DNA from 3 places in the Rhodococcus sp. P4_C10 genome. Region 1 is predicted to be linked to each of the others. Evidence: riboswitches for the same ligand, from Rfam matches in the RefSeq annotation. Region 1 holds a riboswitch; each other region holds the start of a gene.
What was found. Region 1 has a riboswitch for S-adenosylmethionine ahead of AC1DWC_RS10675 (DUF7229 domain-containing protein). Riboswitches for the same ligand answer to the same signal wherever they lie in the genome.
Positions count from the first base shown of each region.

Region 1 (6,769 bases):
GAACGCACCGCGGAATCTGACGCATTCACCACCAGCGTGTCGCCACGCTTGAGCGGCAGCATCGCCGGCGATGCAGGTCCGAGGAAGGCCACCGCCGCATAGCGTGGGCCCGGGGTCTGGGCCGCAGCTGTGATCTCACCCCAGGGGTCGGGACCAACGAAATCGAAGCTCATCCGACTATTGAAGACGCATGTCCGTTCACTCGATTGCTGTTTCGACCGCGTGTCGCGCACTGTGCGGCCGTCAGGCTCGCCGCCTCGACGTAGCCACTTCGACCTGATGGTTGCGCTGTCCCGGCCTGCGGCTACACCTGGCGCTGCTTGCACGGCCGCGGCAGTCGTCGCCTCCAGGCATGCCTCGCCGGACGAGTACGAACTGACCCTCGCCGCCCTCGCTGAAGCACTGAAACCCGAGTTCGGGATCGCTTCCAGGAACGGAGGCTTCACCGCGCTGGTGCGTATCGGCAGCGAATGGCACCTGGCCACCCCAGGGGACTCTCCCAGATCGAGGCCCTCGTCCCCGACAACCTGCCGCCGATCCTCCGATCGGTGCAGCCACCACAGACCCAAGACCTGAACCAGACGGCCCCACGCTGCGCCTGGGTGACGGACTTCACTGCTGCGGTAGGGAACGTACGATTCCGCGCATGGCGACGTACGGGCTCTGGCAGTCGGTCAAACACTTCATGGTGTCGGGTAACCCGCCCTGTTACGAATCCAACTCGCTCGGCGAACTCGACTCGATCGGCCAGAACAAGGGCTGGTACTCCCCTGCCCCGGCAGTGATTGCGCGGCGGAACGCTACCGGTGGCTGGGTGCCGGAATCGTGGGTACGAAAGACACGACTGGTGAACCTGACGCCGGACCAGCCGATCAAGTACCAGCAGGTCCGAGAAGGACTGCGGCCCTGGCCGAACCACTTGGGCGAACCGCCACGCTCCCCGACCGGCCGATAGCAGGGGGACTATGACCTCGACCCTGGTCGTGGATGCTGCCGAGTCATTTAGACGCAGGTGGTCACGCGGGCTCCTTCGGCAAGGGTGAGTCGGTGCAGGTCGACGAGTGTCGCCTGGTCGAGGTGGGATCCGATGTAGCCGCCGGCCAGGACGAAGGCGACCGGCAGGCTTCGTTGACGGCACCAGTCGAACACGATCCGCTCGCGTTGCGCGAGAACCTCGGCGGTGATCCCGTCGAGGCCGCCGATACCGCACCCCTGATAGGTGTCCATGCCGGCGTTGTACAGGCACAGGTCGAATGGTCCGATCCGGTCGGCTTGGGCCACGGCCCGCTTGACGGTGAGCAGATAGTCCTCGGCATGGTCGACGTCCCACAGCGCCGAGTTCGTGTGACCGGAATAGTGGTCGAACTCGTCGACGGAGACGTCTTCCTGCCAGATCCGTGGGTCATGGTCGATGAGTTGCGCGGTTCCGCCGCCGCAGTGGGCGTCGAGATCGAGGATCAGGACGGAGCTGACGGCGCCCTCGTCGAGGAGGGTTTTCGCGGCGATGACCAGGCCGTTGAACGTGCAGAAACCGTCCCCACGGCCACGTTTCGCGTGGTGCAACCCCGACGACAGCGACCCGGCGACGCCGTCCTCGAGGGCGCTGCGTGCGGCGGCGAGCACGCCGCCGTTGGATGCGAGCACCATCGGCCACAGCGCTGGGTCCCAGTCGAATCCCTGAGACTCGGCGATGTACCGCGGCTCGCCGGTCTGTACTGCCTGGATGTACTCGGCGTCGTGGACGCGTTCGAGGTCGTCGGAAGTGAGCGACGGCGGCGTGAGGATTTCGACGCCCTCGATCGGCCTGTCGGCCAGTGAATCCGCAATCCATGCGGCCTTGCGGGTGGTGTCGAAACCGTAGGCGGCGCCGACATAGTCAGGGCTGTAGTAGATCTTCATGTCGGCACCGTCCCGGTTCTGGTCGTGGGTTTCAGTCGGTCACAGTGTTGGCCGGTTCGCTGTCCGCTCTGGTGTCATCCGACGTGGCGACGCCCTCGATCTGGGCGTTGTACCGATCGCTGGCCTCCTTGCGTGCGGTGGTCCGTGCCAGCATTTCTGCCTGTGCGTAGGCGCTGGCGCGCCGCCATGCTGCGTCCTTCGGCACACCTTCGGTAATCAGTTGGTCAAGCATCGGTGCGAAGATCCGTTGCACCTGTCGATGCTCGGCCCAGCCGGTGACGTTCGGCCAGGTGCCGTTCTTGACTGCGCACCAGTAGCCGGACTGCCATTCGTAACGCGCCGGCAGAGCGACGGACCGTGCCGCCGATTCCGACTCGAGTTGCTCGACAAAGCGTTTCGCTTCCCCTTCGGGGTCAGCGAGGAACCGTGGTCCCCGAACAGATGCCATGGTGTACCTCCTTGTCGGACCGTGCGACCCCGAGGGGCGCGCACCGGATGGTGTGCGTGTCAGTCGTCGAGCGCTGCTCGTAGTTCGTCGCTGAACTCAGGCATGACGGCGGCGGGGTTGGCGGTCTTGGCAGTGCGGTAGCTGCGGATGTTGGCCGAGGCAGCGGCCATCGCGTCGCGCGACTTGCCCTTGCTGTAGGTCAGCGACTGGTCACGTTTGACACCGAGCCGCGCGCCGACCTCGACGGCATCCTGATCGGCACCCATGTACAGGAACTGCCAGTCGTACTGGTTCGTGTGCAGCTCCACCAACTTCTTGATCGCCGGCCGGGTCCACTCCCGGCTGGCGTTCTCCAGGCCGTCGGTCATGATCGCAACGATCACCGTGCCCGGGCGCTCATCCTCCGGCAGGCCCGCGAGTTCGGCGCTGACCTCGGTGATGAGCCGACCCATCGCGTCGAGCAGTGCGGTGCTCGAACGTGGCTGCAGGTCGAGCACCGGAACCTCGTCGAGGGAGACATCGCGGTAGACGACCTCGTAGTCGGTGTCGAACTGGGCGAGGGTCACCGTGCACTCGCCGGCGGCGGCGCGCTGGTCATCGATGAAGGCGGCGAAACCGCCCTCCACATCGGACTTGATGCTGTGCATCGAGCCTGAGCGGTCGAGCAGGAACACGAGGCGAGTCAGGTCCAGGTTGGCCACGGAGCGTCCTTTCGTCGGGGGTTCAGGTCTTGCGGCGCGGCTTGAACCGCATCGTTTGCGGGGCGGCGAGCACGCCAGCCTTCTTGTCATACCGGGCCTGCTGGATTTCCTTGGCGGTCACCCGGCCGTCCGGGCGGGCGTAGGCGGCGAGCATCGGGGTGAGTCCCAGTCGTGGGCCGACGGCATTCTCGGTCAGACCCGCCTTCGCTCCCGCGGAGCGCAGGGACAGTTCGTCGTCGAGGACCGCGTGGGCAAGCTGCTCGTCGAGCAGCTTGGTCACCTCTTCCAGCACGACCCGGAGATGCTCCAATGCGTTTGGCGGATCGGAGGATTCGGCGTGAGCGAGTTCGTCGCGGATTCGGGCGTATCGGTTGGACATGACCCATGATACCGCAGTTATTGCGACACCGCAATAACTGCGGATGACGGAGAGCTGTGGCCATACCCTTCCGACTCAGGCCACCAGCCCCTCCGCGGCACCGAGCTTGTCGAGGACCCGGCAGGCACCGTCGTGACCGAGGGTTCCACGCCGGTAAAGCGCGACAGCAATCTCTTCGACAATGGACTCAGTGAAGCGCCGCCGGTTGCTCTTGCCCACGCGGTCGGGCTCGATGAGGCTGCCGTCTGCGCGGGTGACACCTTCGCGCAGCACCCAGTACACCCACTGGTCGGTCTTCCCGAAGAAGCGGGCAACCTCGGCAGTCGAGTAGGTCTTCGGGCACGCATTGGCGGCCAGCAGTGCAGCGAGCCGGTCGGCGGTGGCGGTGGTGGTGGCGGCGGCAGTGGTGGTGGTGGCCGGCGCCACCGGGTGGAGTGCGTCGACTGCCCCCGCCTGGCAATTTCCGGAAATCGAGTCGGTCACGGGGGTGAGTGCGTCGCTCATTCGGTTTCTCCTGCGGTGATGCCCGCCGCAAGCGGGGGCGTACTTGCTCGCCGCCAGTTGACGGTGAGCCGCTTCGTCATCCGAACCACCCCGGAAACGCCTTGGGGTTGGTGCACGGCCAAGTCGGAGCTTGGCGGCCGCATCTCGTGAAGCTGTCAGGCCTTCCGGCCCAACATGATTCATCATACCGCATCAACTGCGTTCGCGCAACAACTGCGGAGAAAGTGGACTGTTGTCCCCCTATCGCAGCACCGGCCCTCGCCGGCTGGTTAGTTGAAGTGATGCAGGAATACGACGACTTCATGTGGACACCGCGCCACGATCTGGCCCACCGCGCCCAGCGCCGAACGCCGTGGGAGTTCTACCTGAACACGATGGTGCGGTTCGAGACCGCCGAGAACGGTGGTGGCGTCGTCTGGCCGCTCGGCGAGAGCGACGAAGAACCCGATCCCCCGTTCGGTCCGCTACACGTGGTGACCGCGATCCAACCGGATCCCGAACCCGACAACGTCTCTCGCGCGCGGATGCTCGTGCTCGACCGCCACCTGCATGCCGCCGGAATCCGGTCGATGCCCGCGGTGGGGTCCAGTTTCACCGGCGATCACAGCGAGGACAGTCGCGCGGTGTTCGGCCTGACCGACCGACAAGCACGCGATCTCGGCGCCCGTTTCGGGCAGGTCGCCGTCTTCGCCTGGAACGGGCCCCGCTGGTCGCTGTTGGCGTGTGCCGGCGACCGGGATTCCCACCGGGGCTGGCGGTGGGAACCCGCCCACCCCCGTGAATCCACCGGTCCACTGCACGAGTAGGTGACGGCGCGGCAGCGGGACACGATGGCCGGCGGGCCGGTCACCACTGCCCGCCGTGTCGCACCGGGGGCAGAGTGCCACGTCCGGCATGATCACGACCACGCGCTTCCACCCTTCTCAGAACGCGGGTCGTCGCGGTCACCGACCAGGACTGCTCGTCACCACCGAGTGCACAGGCATCCAGATAGCTCGGACGCTCGCCGAGCCGTCAGGCCGGTAGGCCGCCGGACAGGTCAGGGGTGGTTGACACGAGAGGACTCGCGACCGGTCAACTCGGTCGAGACGGCATGGAAGGTCACAGGCATGGTGGACGTCGGAAGTCGGTTGCTCACGCATCTACATCAGCAGCTGAACGGAACCGACCCGTGGTCGGTACGTCGGGAACGTGGATTCACCTGGTGGTCGTACCGCATCGCACAGCACGTCGAGGTCGGCCCACCGGTCCGCCAGGACGCCACAGACGTGTGCGTTCTGCGGATCTGGACCGACGTCGCGGAACACGTTGATCCTGCGACCAATCCGGAACTCGTTGTCGCCGCGGCGAACCTCGACCAGACCATGAACGCGCTGGTGTGGAACCCGTCGGCCGGCACGATCACCGAGTGCTGCACGGTCGCGGTCCATGAGGACAACGTCGAACTGTTGGCGACAATTCTCCCGCTCGTGGCGATACTTCAGAACCTCGAAGCCCACAATCGTGCCCCCACAGTCGCGGAAGGAACGGCCGGTCGACCGGCACTGTCTAACCACCCGACCCAAGGCCAACGTCCCGAACTCGACGAGCTGCTGTCCGTTCCGGCCAGAGAGGTCGGCCCCGCTGGTAGCGAACCCTCCCGCTTCGCGGGCGAACTGGTCGAAGGGTTGGGTCAGTTCGCCGCGAACTACGGCTTCATGGGCATGTCCGACGCCTCCGGACTGACCTGCGAGGTCCCGTTCACCGGCAACACACCGAGCGTCATGCAAGGCTCGAATGCCCACGCCGCCGAAACCGCGTTGGTGCAGGTCTTCACCGACCAGCCCCATCCCGTCGCCGGAAACGGCGCACTTGTTCTGCTGAGGCTCCCCGTGTCACCCGGTCAGGAACGTGCGCTCGCCCTGGCCAACGGGCTCAACGCCTGGGAAGCCAACGGCGATGTCAACGCACCGCTGATGCTCGGCGCGTGGTGCCCGGACGCCATGGACGACGGGAACGGCCTTGCATTCCAAACCTTCCTGCCGAACCTCATCGCGAGACCGGGTCTGCTGGAGCAGCAGGTCCTGCTCCAGGCGCACCGGGCGCGGATGGCGCAGTGGTGGCTGAGCCAGCAAAACTGACGCCCGACTCGGCGGCGACCGAAGACCAACTTTCGGGTACCGGTCACGGTCTCCTGGGATCGGTGCGGTCGCACCGAACGTACCCGCACGCCGGATATCAGGGGGCCGGCCGACTGGATCGGGGGCAACGGCCGGCGAAGTCAGCGAGACGATCTGCCGCCCGCCACCTCGCCACCTCGCCGAATGCCTGCACCAGATGCAATTCGTCATCGTTGGGTGCCGGCAACTGCCTCTTATGTCAACCAGTGAGCTCGCTATGAGTGGCCGCGGGACGGACGAGAGGGCAACTCACGTGACCACACGCGTTCTTTCCCTTCTTCGATGTCGCGTCAGCGAACGGTGATCTGCTCTGTGACACGGCGGAGCGGCCCGCAGCGGTGGCCGAGCGTTCGGCGGCGTCCACGGCCCTTACCTCGGCGGCACCGGCAGCCTGTGCGGACTGGCCGGCCTTGCGTGTCTGCACGATCGCCACGAATGCTGCCGCGACTGCTGCTATCGCGCCGATCCACGTCGCGACATCGCCCCACACCATGCTGTCCTCCCCTCTGCCCGCGGACCGTGTACGCGGTTCACCGTTGGTTCTACCTCAGAGCACCGACGTCCTCTGGACCACCGAGTGCGGGAGAACCGGGCGCCAGCAAGGAATGTCAGGCCGTGAACCAGACACCTAGCGAAAGTGCTGTGAATCAAATCTACGTGTGCTAGCGTATCAATCGAG
Region 1 covers NZ_JBFUHZ010000011.1:149,474-156,242, reverse strand. The annotation lists gene AC1DWC_RS10705 (phospholipase D family protein) at 1-173, opposite strand, end outside; gene AC1DWC_RS10700 (hypothetical protein) at 647-955, shown strand; gene AC1DWC_RS10695 (arginase family protein) at 1,003-1,899, opposite strand; gene AC1DWC_RS10690 (hypothetical protein) at 1,931-2,347, opposite strand; gene AC1DWC_RS10685 (vWA domain-containing protein) at 2,407-3,048, opposite strand; gene AC1DWC_RS10680 (hypothetical protein) at 3,071-3,340, opposite strand; gene AC1DWC_RS10675 (DUF7229 domain-containing protein) at 3,503-3,931, opposite strand; SAM riboswitch class IV at 3,966-4,083, opposite strand; gene AC1DWC_RS10670 (DUF3293 domain-containing protein) at 4,078-4,737, shown strand; gene AC1DWC_RS10665 (hypothetical protein) at 5,200-6,051, shown strand.

Region 2 (6,769 bases), on a different contig from region 1:
ATGCTCTCAGTCTTACCTGAAACAATGGCGGTCGTGACTGCGACGATCCTGGATGGCAAGGCAACCCGCGACGAGATCTTCATCGACCTGAAGGCCAGGGTCGACGCCCTGCGTGCCCGGGGGATCACCCCCGGACTGGGCACCGTGCTGGTGGGTGACGATCCCGGATCGGCGTCCTACGTGCGCGGCAAGCACAGCGACTGCGAGAAGGTCGGGATCACCTCGATCCGGCGCGACCTGCCCGCGGACGTGACCCAGGCCGAGCTCGAGGCCACCATCGACGAGCTCAACGCCAATCCCGAGTGCACCGGGTACATCGTGCAGCTGCCGCTGCCCAAGCACCTCGACGAGAACGCCGCGCTCGAGCGCATCGACCCCGACAAGGACGCCGACGGCCTGCACCCGGTCAACCTCGGCCGCCTCGTGCTCGGCAAGGAGGCGACGCTGCCCTGCACCCCGCGCGGTGTCGTGCACCTGCTGCGTCGCTACAACGTGCCGATCGACGGTGCCCACGTCACCGTCGTCGGCCGCGGCGTCACCATCGGCCGCCCGATCGGGCTGCTGCTGACCCGTCGCAGCGAGAACGCGACCGTCACCCTCTGCCACACCGGGACCAAGGACCTGGCCGCCGAGGTGCGGCGCGCCGACATCGTCGTCGCCGCCGCCGGCGTGGCCGGTCTGATCACCGCGGACATGGTCAGGCCGGGCGCCGCGGTGATCGACGTGGGCGTCAGCCGCACCGCGGAGGGCCTGCGCGGCGACGTCGCCGACGACGTCCGGGAGGTCGCGGGCTTCCTGTCCCCGAACCCCGGTGGTGTCGGCCCCCTGACCCGGGCGTTCCTGCTGAGCAATGTCGTCGAGCGCGCGGAGCAGCTCGCGGCCGGTTCGGCGTAGTCCACGTGACCGCTGCCCGGTCGTCGACCACCAACGGCTGGCTCCGGCTCGCCCGCCGGAACCTGCCGTTGCTGGCGGTGCTCGCCGTGGTGCTGGTCGCCGCCGTGTTCGTGCTGGCCGACCGGTGGCGCCGAGGCGCCTTCGTCTTCGGGCTCGCGACGCTGGTCGCGGCGGGCTTCCGGTTGTGCCTGGCGCCCGAGGACGTCGGGGTGCTGGCGGTGCGTGGTCAGCGCTTCGACGTGGCCGCGATGACGACGGTCGGTGTCGCGATCGTGTGGTTGTCGGTCTCGATCGACCCCCTGGGCACCGGCTGAGCCGCGCCTGAGTCGCCGGTTGCGCGCCTGGACGAGCAGCCGAAGGCGTTCCGGTGCTGCCGCCGTGGCGGCGGCAGCACCGGCGGCACCTCGTCGTTTACGGGGCGGTGCGTCCGACCCTGGCCAGCGCCAGGGTCTCGCCCATCAGCTCGGTGACCCACTCGACCTCGGTGAGGAAGCCGTCGTGCCCGGCCGGCGAGTGCACCACCCGAATACCGTCGCAACCCGGCAGCAGCTCCGCCATGGCCTGGGCCTGGTGCAGCGGGATGATCCGGTCCGAGTCGATGGCGCCGACGACCACCGGGACCGGGGTCGACCGCAGGGCAGCTTCGATGCCGCCGCGGCCGCGACCGACGTCGTGCTTGTTGGCGCAGTGGGTGAGGGCAACGAAGGAGCCGGCGTCGAACGTCGACACCAGCTTGTTCGCGTGGTACTCGAGGTAGCTCTGGACCGCGTAGCGGCCGCCGTTCCAGATGTCCTCGCCATCCTGCGCGGTATTCGCGAACTGGTCGTCCATGGCCGCCGCGCCGCGGTAGGTCAGGTGGGCGAACCGGCGGGCGATGTTCAGGCCGTTGTCGGGCGAGACGCCGGTGCCGTAGTAGTCGCCGCCGTGCCAGTTCGGGTCCGCGGCGATGACGTCGATCTGGGCGGTGTGGCCGCCGATCTGGTCCGCGGTCGCGCGGGGACTGACCGCGAGGAGCAGCGCCGAGCGGATCCGGTCGGGGTGGCCGATCATCCATTCGAGGGTGCGCATGCCGCCCAACGAGCCGCCGATGACGGTCGCGAACTGTGCGATCCCCAGGGTGTCCGCCAGCACGCGCTCCGCCTCGACCTGATCGCGGATGGAGATCGCGGGGAAACGCGATCCCCAGATCTGTCCGTCCGGTGCGGGCGTGCTCGGTCCGGTCGTTCCGCGGCAGCTGCCGAGCACGTTGGTGACGAGCACGCACCACTCGTCGGTGTCGATCGGCGCACCCGGACCGACCATGCCGTTCCACCACCCGGCGGTGACGTGGTCGGGACCGGCCGGGCCGGTGACGTGCGAGTCACCAGTCAGCGCGTGCTCGATCAGCACGATGTTGTCCAGATTCGGGCTCGGGGTGCCCCAGCACTGCATCGCGATGGTCACGTCCGGCAGCACCGCACCACTCTCGAGCTGTAGCGCACCGATGTCGATACTGGTCAGGCTTCCGTCCGACGGGGGGAACGGCGCGAAGGCCCGGGCACCGGCCGCGGACGCCGCGACGTCGTCACGCCCGGTCGGGGGCGTTGCCACCTCGGTCTGCGGCGAGGCGGGCGTAGAGCTGGGTTGAATCACAGTTGAGCGCACCGGGCCGATGGTAGTGACCCGGTACGTCGGTGGAGGCGCAATCAGCCAATTCTGGCCGACCGTCCAGCAAATTCTGGTAACCGGGTGAGACGGGTGTTGCGGGGATGGTCGGGAGTTAGCCGGCGGGGCCGTGGCGACCGGCACGGGCCAGCGTCATGGTCTCGCCGAGCAGGTTCGTGACCCACTCGGCCTCGGTCAGGAAGCCGTCGTGACCGTCCTTGGAGTTCACCACCCGCAGGCCCTCGCAGCCGGCGAGGTGGTCGGCAAGCTCCTCCTGCTGGCGCAGAGGGTAGAGCCGGTCCGAGTCGACGCCGCCGACGATGACCGGGACGGTGCACCCGGCCAGCGCGGCGTCGATGCCGCCGCGCCCCCGGCCCACGTCGTGCCGGTTCATCGCCTCGGTGAGCAGGACGTACGTGGCCGGATCGAAGCGTGCCACGAGCTTGTCGGCCTGGTGCTCGAGGTAGCTCTGGACCGCGTAGCGGCCGCCGTGCCACGGGTCCTCGCCGGGCTGTGCGACGTTGCCGAACCGGGTGTCGAGCTCGTGCTCGGTGCGGTAGGTCAGGTGCGCGATCCGGCGCGCGATGCGCAATCCGGCCCGGGGGACCCGGCCGGTGTCGTGGTAGTCGCCGCCCTGCCAGTCGGGATCGCTCGTGATGGCCGCGATCTGGGTGGTCTGGGTGCCGATCTGGTCGGCGGTCGCGCGGGCACCGACCGCAAGGATCAGCGCGGACGCCACCCGGTCGGGATGGCCGACGGCCCACTCGAGGGTCCGCATGCCGCCCATCGAGCCGCCGATGACGGACGCGAACCGCTCGATGCCGAGCACGTCGGCGAGCGCCACCTCGGCGGCCACCTGGTCACGGATGGACGTCTCCGGGAAGCGGGACCCCCACCGACGGCCGTCCGGTGCGAGCGTCGTCGGCCCGGTGCTACCCCGGCAGCCGCCGAGCACGTTGGTGGCGAGGACGCACCACTCGTCGGTGTCGAGCGGGGCGCCCGGTCCGACCATGCCGTCCCACCAGCCGGGGGAGGGGTGGGACGGACCGGCGGGTCCGGTGACATGCGAGTCGCCGGTGAGTGCGTGTTCGACCAGCACCACGTTGTCGCGCGCGGCGTTGGGCACCCCCCATGCCTGCAGGGCCAGTGTCACCTCGGGCAGCACGGCGCCGTTCTCGAGCTTCAGCTCGCCGATGTCGACGCTTGTCAGGCGTCCGTCCGGGGCGGGGAAGGCCAGAGCCTGCCGCCCCGAACGGGCGCCTGAAAAGGAGCTGACGGTCAAGATGTCGCCGCCTCGAAGCCGGTCTCGAGGTCGGCCAGGATGTCGTCGATTCCCTCGATGCCCACCGCGAGCCGGACCAGGCCCGGCGTGACGCCCGCTGCCAGCTGCTCCTCGGGGCTCAGCTGCGAGTGGGTGGTGGATGCGGGGTGGATGACGAGGGAACGCACGTCGCCGATGTTAGCGACGTGGCTGTGCAGGGAAAGGGCATCGACGAACTTCTTGCCCGCGTCGATCCCGCCGGCCAGCTCGAACGCCACGATGGCGCCCGGGCCGCGCGGGGCGAGCTGCTGTGCCCGCTCGTGCCAGCGCGAGGACGCCAGCCCGGCGTAGGCGACCGAGGTGACCTCCGGCCGGTCCTGCAGGAACTCGGCGACCCGCTGCGCGTTGGCCACGTGCCGCTCCATCCGCAGGCTCAGGGTCTCGAGCCCCTGGCCGATCAGGAACGCGTTGAACGGCGACACCGCCGGGCCCATGTCGCGCAGCAACTGCACCCGTGCCTTGAGCGCAAAGGCGGGCGCGCCGAGGTCGGCGAACACCACACCGTGGTAGCTGGGGTCCGGGGTGGTGAAGTTGGTGTGCCGGCCCTGGGTCCAGTCGAAGTTGCCGCCGTCGACGATGACGCCGGCGATGGCGGTGCCGTGCCCGCCGAGGTACTTCGTCGCCGAGTGCACCACGATGTCGGCGCCGTGCGCGAGCGGCTGCAGCAGGTAGGGCGACGCGACGGTGTTGTCGACGATCAGCGGGAGGCCGTTCTCGTGTGCGACCGCCGCGATGCCCGGGACGTCGAGCACGTCGTTCATCGGGTTGGAGATGGTCTCGCCGAAGAAGGCCTTGGTGTTCGGCTGGATCGCCGCACGCCACTGGTCGAGGTCGTCGGGATCCTCGACGAAGCTCACGGTGACGCCGAGCTTCGGCAGGGTGTAGCGGAACAGGTTGTAGGTGCCGCCGTAGAGCCGCGGGCTGGAGACGATGTGGTCGCCCGACTCGGCGATGTTCAGCAGCGCCGTGGTGGCGGCGGCCTGCCCGGAGGAGAGCAGCAGCGCGGCCACGCCGCCCTCGAGCGCCGCGATCCGCTGCTCGACGGCATCCTGCGTCGGGTTCATGATCCGGGTGTAGATGTTGCCCGGCTCCGCCAGTCCGAACAGCGCCGCGGCGTGGTCGGTGTTGTCGAAGGTGTACGACGTGGTCTGGTAGATCGGCAGCGCGCGGGCGTTGGTGTTGCTGTCGGCGGACGCACCGGCATGGATCTGCTTGGTCTCGAAGCTCCAGGCCGAGGTCGGGTCGGGGGTGGTGGTGTTCTCGCTCATGTGGGCTCTGCTCCAGGAGAAGATGGGGGAGGTCGGCGCGGTCAGTGCGCCTGGACCAGGCGCGATCGGTGCGCCGATGGACACATGGGGACTGTCAGCGAGAGCAACACACGGTGAACCTCCGGTGGGTCGTGGCCCGGTCTGTGGGTCCGTCCCGACGGACCCGCGCTTGTCATCCGACACTTCTGCTTCGAACAACCAGGTCTTCACCCGGGGCACCCCACCGCGGATGGAGGGTTGCCGACCAGCGAGCCGGGGCTTGACGCTGGAACTCTTGACCTGCCGCCGATCGTAGCGCCACCGGGTACGGGGCGGTCAGCCGGGCGTCAGTGACCGGCGTTACAGGACTAAAGTGCTGGCCGCCCGTATTCACTCCGCGACACGCGCCCACCGGGCGCGAGTTCGCCCGCCTGTGATTCGCCCACCACCTTGGGGAGAACCGATCGTGAAAGCCGCCGCAGGGGCGCTGACCCGGGGTCTCACCGCGCGTCACATCCGATTCATCGCACTGGGATCCGCCATCGGGACCGGGCTGTTCTACGGCTCCGCGGAGGCGATCGAGAAGGCCGGCCCGTCCGTGCTGCTCGCGTACCTGATCGGCGGCGCCGCGGTGTACATCGTGCTGCGGGCGCTCGGCGAGATGGCGGTGAGCAACCCGGTGTCGGGGTCGTTCGGCGAGTACGCCAGCAAGCACCTGGGGCCGCTGGCCGGTTTCGTGACCGGCTGGACGTACACCTTCGAGATGATCGTCGTCTGTCTGGCGGACGTGACCGCGTTCGGCATCTACATGGGCTTCTGGTTCCCGGACGTGCCCCGGTGGATCTGGGTCCTGGCCATCGTGTTCTTCATCGGCGCGATGAACCTGCTCAGCGTCCGCGTGTTCGGTGAGATGGAGTTCTGGTTCACCCTGGTCAAGGTGACCGCCATCGTCGCGATGATCGTCGGCGGTGCAGCCATCCTGATCTTCGGCTTCGGCGTCCACGACACCAGCGTCGGGGTGAGCAACCTGTGGACCGACGGCGGCTTCTTCGCCACCGGGTTCGGCGGCTTCGTGGCCTCCTTCGCGATCGTGATGTTCGCCTTCGGCGGCACCGAGATCATCGGCATCACCGCGGGGGAGGCGGAGGACCCCGCGCACACCATCCCGCGGGCGGTCAACACCGTGCCGGTCCGGATCGTGCTGTTCTACGTGCTCACCCTCGCCGTGATCATGGCGCTGAACCCGTGGCAGGAGATCGGCTCGGAGGGCAGCCCGTTCGTGGAGATCTTCTCCGGGCTCGGGATCGGTCCGGCCGCGACGGTCCTCAACATCGTGGTGATCACGGCAGCGCTCTCGGCGATCAACAGCGACGTCTTCGGCGCCGGCCGAATGATGTACGGGATGGCCCAGCGCGGCCAGGCGCCGGCGGTGATGAAGCGGGTCTCGCGCAGCGGGGTGCCGTGGATGACCGTCGTGGTGATGACCGGCGCGCTGTTGCTGGCGGTCCTGCTCAACTACCTGATCCCGGACCGGGTGTTCCTGGTCATCGCGTCGATCGCCACCTTCGCGACCATCTTCGTCTGGCTGATGATCCTGCTCGCGCAGTACGCGTCGCGGAAGCAGATGAGCGAGGACGAGGTGGCCGCGCTGCGGTTCCCGGTG
Region 2 covers NZ_JBFUHZ010000014.1:160,676-167,444, reverse strand. The annotation lists gene AC1DWC_RS12385 (GNAT family N-acetyltransferase) at 1-2, opposite strand, end outside; gene AC1DWC_RS12380 (bifunctional methylenetetrahydrofolate dehydrogenase/methenyltetrahydrofolate cyclohydrolase) at 34-894, shown strand; gene AC1DWC_RS12375 (DUF3017 domain-containing protein) at 900-1,208, shown strand; gene metX (homoserine O-acetyltransferase MetX) at 1,306-2,484, opposite strand; gene metX (homoserine O-acetyltransferase MetX) at 2,654-3,775, opposite strand; gene AC1DWC_RS12360 (bifunctional o-acetylhomoserine/o-acetylserine sulfhydrylase) at 3,817-5,127, opposite strand; SAM riboswitch class IV at 5,288-5,407, opposite strand; gene AC1DWC_RS12355 (amino acid permease) at 5,573-6,769, shown strand, end outside.
Region 2: it holds a riboswitch for S-adenosylmethionine, as region 1 does, so the genes downstream of both, AC1DWC_RS12360 (bifunctional o-acetylhomoserine/o-acetylserine sulfhydrylase) here and AC1DWC_RS10675 (DUF7229 domain-containing protein) in region 1, are expected to answer to the same signal.

Region 3 (6,769 bases), on a different contig from region 1:
CCCGGGATCGCCGACCAGCCACGAACTGATCGTCTCGCCACCCCGGCCCGCGGCATCGGTGGCGCTGAGCCCGGCGATCTCGGCCAGCACCCGGCCCGCGAGTTCGAGGGAGCGCTCGGCGAACAGCTCCGCGAAGAGGTCCTGCTTGGACTCGAAGTTGGAGTACACCGCGCCCTTGGTGAAGCCGGCCCGGTGCGCGATCTCCGCGAGCCGGGCAGCCACGAATCCGCGCTCGGCGAACTCGTCCGCCGCCGCGTCGAGCAGCCGTCGACGCACCACGTCCCGGCCCGGACGCGTCGCCGGACCCGACGGTGACGCAGCCCTCTCTTGACTCACCTCGTTCACGATACTTACGGTATTCAATACCGAGAGTATCGGCAAGCAGTACGTGACAGCGAGGAAGCACCGCATGACGAGCACCGACACCGACGCGCCGCCCACCGGGACCCCGCCCACCGGGACCCCGCCCATCAGCCACGCCGCCACCAGCCCCGCGGGCACCGGCGACGCGGACACGGGCGCCGAGCCGCACCGGTCGACCAGTCCGACCGACCGCTACAGCACCCGGCAGATCATGGTCGCGCTGGTCGTCGGGGTCCTGCTGCTGCAGATCGGCTTCATCACCAGCTACGTCGCGGCCTTTCACCAGCCGACGCCGCACGACATCCCGATCGCCGTGGTCGCCGAGGCCGGGCTCCCCGAGGGCATGGACCAGCAGGTCGCCGACCGGCTCAACGCGATCGACTCGCGTCCCGTCGAGGCCCGCGTCGCCGCGAACACCTACGAGGTCCGCAATCTCATCGACGACCGCGAGATCATGGGCGCCTACGTGGTCAGCCCCACCGGCACCGACACGCTGATCACGGCCAGCGGCGCGGGCAGCTCCGCCGCGACCGCGCTCGAGAGCGTCTTCACCAAGGTCGACGCCGCCGAGCACCGCGCCTTCGTGGTCCGGGACGAGGTGCCGGTCGGCGTGCACGACAACCGCGGGCTCTCGGGCTTCTACCTGTCCATCGGCTGGGTGGTCGGCGGCTACCTGCTGGCGGCCGCGATCGGGCTGCTCATCGGCGCTCCCCGGACGCGGCGCGAGGCCTGGGTCCACACCGCCGTGATGGCCGGGTACGCGCTGGTCTCGGGGTTCCTCGGCGCCTTCGTCACCACGAACGTACTGGGCACCTTCAGCGGGCACCTGCTGCCGCTGGCCCTGCTCGGGACCGGCGTCGTGTTCGCCACCGGCATGTTCACCATGGGCCTGCGCGCGGTCGTCGGCATCCTCGCGGTGCCACTGGCGATCCTGATCTTCGTGGTGCTCGGCAACCCCAGCGCCGGCGGCGCCTTCGGGTCCAACGTGCTGCCCAGCTTCTACGCGGCGATCGGGCGCTGGATCACCCCGGGGGCGGGCACCGAGGGCGTGCGCAGCATCGTCTACTTCGCGGGCACCGGGGTGGGCCAGCCCGCCCTCACCCTCGCGATCTACGCGTTGGCCGGCACCGCCGCGCTGGTCGGCATGACCGTCTGGCGCACCCGAGGAAGGCGCTGACACGCCGCTGCGCCGACAAGGGATGTGGCGGGTCCGTTTTCGCCCTACCCTGAATCATGGCCAGGTACCTGCACCCGAATGCGGCCCACGTGGCGAAGACCCTCATCGCGCGCGGCCACCACGGCGTGATCGTCACCCAGGACGAGCCCACGCGCACCGCGCAGGACGCGGCGACGGCGCTCGGCGTGCCGGTGGGCGCGATAGCGAAGTCGCTGGTGTTCCTGCTCGACGACGAGCCGGTGCTGCTGATCGTCTCCGGCGACCACCAGGTGGACGTCGAGCGCACCGGCAAGCTGCTCGAGGGGACGCTGACCCGGGCACCCGCCAGCGCGGTGCGCCAGCTCACGGGCCAGCCACTCGGCGGCGTCGCACCGGTCGGGCACCCGACCAACCTGCCCACCTACGTCGACACCGCGCTGGACCGCTACGCGGAGGTGTGGGTGGCGGCCGGCACCCCGGACACGGTGTTCCGGACGACGTTCCGCGAGCTCACCCGGATCACCGCGGCGCTCACGATCGACATGGAGTGAGCCGGTGACCGACGGCATCACCGGCGAGCAGTACCGGGCCGCGATGCGGCGGCACCCGGCCGGCGTGGTCATCGTCACCCTCGACGCCGGCTCGGGTCCGGTGGGGTTCACCGCGACGTCGTTCGCGTCGCTGTCCCTCGACCCGCCGCTGGTGTCGTTCAACATCGCGGACACCTCGTCGAGCATCGACGCCCTGCGCGGAGCGGGCTCGCTGGTCATCCACCTGCTCGGCGAGCACCAGCGGCACCTCGCGCAGCGGTTCTCCCGCAGCGCGGAGGAGCGGTTCCGCGACGTGTCCCTGTGGAACCGCCTCGAGTCCGGCGAACCGGTGCTGCACGGGACCCCGATCTGGTTGCGCACCACCGTCCACCAGCTGATCCCCGCCGGCGACCACACCCTGGTGATCGGTCTGGTCACCCGGGTGCACGACGAGGACGACGCGGAGGCCGCCGCGTCGCCGCTGCTCTACCACGACGGCCGTTACCACCGGCCCACGCCGCTCGACGAGTGAGTCTCGTCGACCGTCGGGTCAGGACGCGAGTGCCCTTGTCCCCGAGGTGAACCCGAAGGGCACGAGCACCTCGCCCAGGAGGGGCGACGGTCGGGCCAACCCGCGGTCGCGCAGGATCGGCAGCACGTCGTCCACCACCCGGTCGAGCACCCTGGGCAGCACCAGCGGCAGCAGGGTGACACCGTCCGCCACGCCGGCGGCGGCAAGGTCCGCGATCAGTCCGGCGAGACCGGCCGCGGTGCCCACGTAGGAGATGCTGTCGGGCACCCGCGGTGCGCCCGCGTCCAGTTGAGCCAGTTCCCTTCGCGCACTGCGGTGGTCATCGGCGAGCAGTACTTCCACGTCCAGCAGGACGGTCACCGTGTCCGGGTCCCGGCCCTCGCCGGCCGCCTCGGTTCGGATGCGCTCGCGGCGCAGTTGCGCCTCGCGCAGGTCGTGGGCCCGCACCCGCGCCACGCCGGCCGGCACGGAGAGCAGGTCCAGGGGCGGGTTGGGCGCCGGCGGTTCGGTGAGGTCGACCCAGAAGTCGGTGAGCCCCAACGGGACCCGGAACTCGGTGTGGGCCGCGGCGGCCGGGTGGTGACCGGCGCCGGACAACTCCACCGCGACGTGCAGGCGGCGGGTACGGGCAGACGGAAGAACAGACATGGCAGTCCTAGGGTGTGCGTGGGATGAACAGAGCGAGTGGGGAACTCAGCTCCGACACATGCCCGACGCGGTACGGCACAGATCCACGTGCCGACGGCACCACCGGGCGTCACGCGCCACGGTCGTCGCTGTCGTCACGGATGCCATGACGCGATGCTACCCGGACACGCCGCCGCGGCGCGCGGCAACGAACTCGCGCACCGCCGCCACCAGTCGGTCCACGTCTGCGGAGTGACTGCCCAGGCCCAGGCTTGCCCGCACCGCGCCCTCACGCCGACCCAGTCGAGCCAGCAGCGGGTGCGCGCAGAACCGGCCGTCGCGGACGCCGATTCCGTGCAGGTCCGCCAGGTAGGACGCGACCTCGCGCGGCTCGCAGCCTTCGACGGTGAACGTGACGATTCCGACGGAATCCGGTGCGTCGGACCAGATCCGGAGAAGCTCCACACCCTCGACGGCACTCAGGCCCTCGACCAGTCGTTCGCACAGCGCCCGCTCGTGGGCCTGCGCCTGCTCCGCGTCGAGGCCGGCGAGCGCCTCGCAGGCCGCCGCCAGCGCGGCAACCCCGAGGACGTTGGGGGTGCCCGCCTCGTGACGCTGCGGCGCGGCCGCCCACTCGACACTGTCGGAGGAGACGTCGCGGGTGGCGCCGCCGCCGGCCAGGTACGGCTCCGCGGCGTCGAGCCAGTCCGCCCGTCCCACCAGCACACCGGCGCCGAAGGGCGCGTACAGCTTGTGGCCGGAGAAGGCGAGGTAGTCGACGCCGAGCGCGACCAGGTCCACGCGGCGGTGCGGCAACAGCTGGGCCCCGTCGACAAGGATCCGGGCCCCGCACTCGTGGGCAACCTGCGCCAGGCGGGCGATCGGCAGCACCTCACCGGTCACGTTGGACGCCCCGGTGATCGCGAGCAGCGCGGCCGGTTTGGCGCACAGCTCGGCGACGATCCGGCGGATCGTCTCCTCGACGGTGTCCGCAGCTTCCACGACGCGGGCGCCGTTTCGCTTCCAGGGCAAGAGGTTTGCGTGATGCTCGATGTCGAGGACCACGGTGTCGCCGGGCACGCAGCCGGCCAGCAGGTTCAACGAGTCGGTGGTGTTGCGGGTGAAGACCACCACGTCGTCGGATCGCGCACCGACGAACTCGGCGACCACGTCACGGGCGCCCTCGTAGCTGGCGGTGCAGACCTGCGAGGCGTAGCCGGCGCCGCGGTGCACGCTGGCGTAGTACGGCAGCAGGTCCTGGACCCGGGCGGTGACCTGCGCGAGGGCGGGCGCGCTGGCGGCGTAGTCGAAGTTGGCGTACGTGCAGGTGCTGCCGTCGGCGAGCGGGACGGACAGTCCGGCGCCGGAGACCTCGGCGAACGGGGCGTCGATCCGCGTGGCGGTGGCTGCACAGGTAGCGGCAGCGGTGGCGGCGGTGGCGGCACAGGTGGGGTCGAGTACGGCAGTCATTGAAGCTTCCCTCTGGTTCAGGGACTCGCGTGCAGCGAAGGCGACGTACCGGCCGGACCGAACGAGTCGGCCGTACCTAGATGTCGCGGGGGTGTGCATCGAGTCCGCGCTTGCCGTGTCCGGTATTGGACTACAGCCAGGTCGTCACCCGGGGCACCCCACCGCGGCGGAGGGTTGCCGGCCAGCAAGCCGGGGCTATCTGCTGGCACTCATGACCTGACCAGAGAATTGCAGCCCGTCCGCCGTCCTGTCAACCCCACCCTCGTGACCTCGCCCACCCCACCCGCCGGCAGCCAACTTCGACGGAACCGAAAACATCTGCACAGCAAGGTTTTTCGTAGGCGATCCGGAACCAGGGCGCCTGGTGCGGAGAAACCCGTTTGAGTACGGGTCCGCGGATGCGCTTTCCTTCTCGCCATGACCGCCGCCACCCTGCTCAGCTTTGCGGGCGTCTGCCTGCTCCTGTCGATCATGCCCGGGCCGGACTCGTTCCTGGTGCTGCGTTACAGCGTCGGCGGCACCCGCCCGGGCCTCGCCGCGGCGGCGGGCGTCGCCGTCGGCTCCCTGGTGTGGGCGGCCGTGGTGGCTCTCGGACTCGCGGCGCTGCTCGAGCAGTCCGCGGCCGCGTACCGGGCGCTGAAGATCGCGGGCGGGCTGTACCTGGTCTACCTCGGGGTGCGGGCGCTGCTCCGCCGTCGGGCCGTGGGCGGCGGGCCGGCGGAACCGGTGGCCGTGTCCACGGGTTCCGCGTTCGGCGCCGGAGTGCTGTCCTGCGCCCTGAACCCGAAGGTCGGCCTGTTCTACCTGGCGGTGGTCCCCCAGTTCCTCGGGCCCGTGACCTTCGGCGCGGCCATGACCCTTGGCGCGGTCGAGGCCGTTGTCGCGCTACTGGTGATGGGCGGCTTCGCGGTTGCGGCCTCGCGGCTGGTCACCCTGCTGCGACGGCCTCGGGTGTCGGCCCGACTCGAGTCCGCCAGCGCCGGGATCCTGGCGGCGCTCGGCGTCGGCACCCTCGTCTCGGCGGCGGGCCCCGCCTGACCGCTCTCGGGCGTCCCTTCGGGCGGTTCGCCGTTCTGTGTCTCCACTCTCACCCTGGCCTCAGGAAACGCGCGAGGGGACGGGCGCCGATATCGTTGTACGCATCGGTGCCAGGCACCGCACGCACCGGGCGGCCGCCGTGACCGCCCGAGCAGCTCAGGAGGAATCTTGCTCACGCAGTCACTGCGGCGATCGATCGGCGCGGCGTGCATCGCCCTGGCGACGACCCTCGCCGCCGGGTGCACCATCTCCGCCGACGACAACGGCGACGCCAACGCCTCGCCGACCGCCGCCGTCAGCGCCGCCGTCGTCTCGATCACCCCCGCCGATGACGGCGACCCGGTCAGCCCGCTCAGCCCGGTCCGCGTCGACGTCGCCCAGGGCACTCTCACCTCGGTGACGCTGACCAATCCCGACGGCAAGGTCATTCCCGGCATCACCACACCGGACGGCACGTCGTGGAAGCCGAGCGAGCCGCTCGGCTACGGCAAGACCTACACCCTCGACGTGGCGGCCACGGACGCGAACGGCGTCCCCACCTCGAAGAACAGCACCGTCACCACGCTCGACCCGGGCAACCAGACCAAGGCGTACCTGCGCACCACCGGCGGCGCCGAGATCCGCGACGGCGGCACCTACGGCGTCGGCATGGTCACGGTGGTGCACTTCGACGAACCGATCGGCGACCGCGTCACGGCCGAGAAGTCGCTGACCGTCACCACCACTCCCCCGGTGAAGGGTTCCTGGTACTGGCTCGACGACCAGAACGTGCACTGGCGGCCGCAGCAGTACTTCGCGCCGGGCACCCAGGTCACGGTGAACGCGGACATCTACGGTGCGCAGCTCGGCAACGGCCTCTACGGCCAGGAGGACGACAAGGTCTCGTTCCGGATCGGCGACTCGCACGTCTCGATCGCGGACGACAACACCAAGATCGTCACGGTGTACGAGAACGGCCAGGTGGTCCGCGAGATGCCGACCTCGATGGGCCGGGGCGGCACCGAGACCATCGGCAACACCACGCTCCACTTCTGGACGCAGCCCGGCACCTAC
Region 3 covers NZ_JBFUHZ010000008.1:127,668-134,436, forward strand. The annotation lists gene AC1DWC_RS07205 (TetR/AcrR family transcriptional regulator) at 1-276, opposite strand, end outside; gene AC1DWC_RS07210 (ABC transporter permease) at 575-1,540, shown strand; gene AC1DWC_RS07215 (YbaK/EbsC family protein) at 1,597-2,070, shown strand; gene AC1DWC_RS07220 (flavin reductase family protein) at 2,114-2,581, shown strand; gene AC1DWC_RS07225 (hypothetical protein) at 2,600-3,229, opposite strand; gene AC1DWC_RS07230 (aminotransferase class V-fold PLP-dependent enzyme) at 3,386-4,678, opposite strand; SAM riboswitch class IV at 4,780-4,895, opposite strand; gene AC1DWC_RS07235 (LysE family translocator) at 5,096-5,716, shown strand; gene AC1DWC_RS07240 (L,D-transpeptidase) at 5,885-6,769, shown strand, end outside.
Region 3: it holds a riboswitch for S-adenosylmethionine, as region 1 does, so the genes downstream of both, AC1DWC_RS07230 (aminotransferase class V-fold PLP-dependent enzyme) here and AC1DWC_RS10675 (DUF7229 domain-containing protein) in region 1, are expected to answer to the same signal.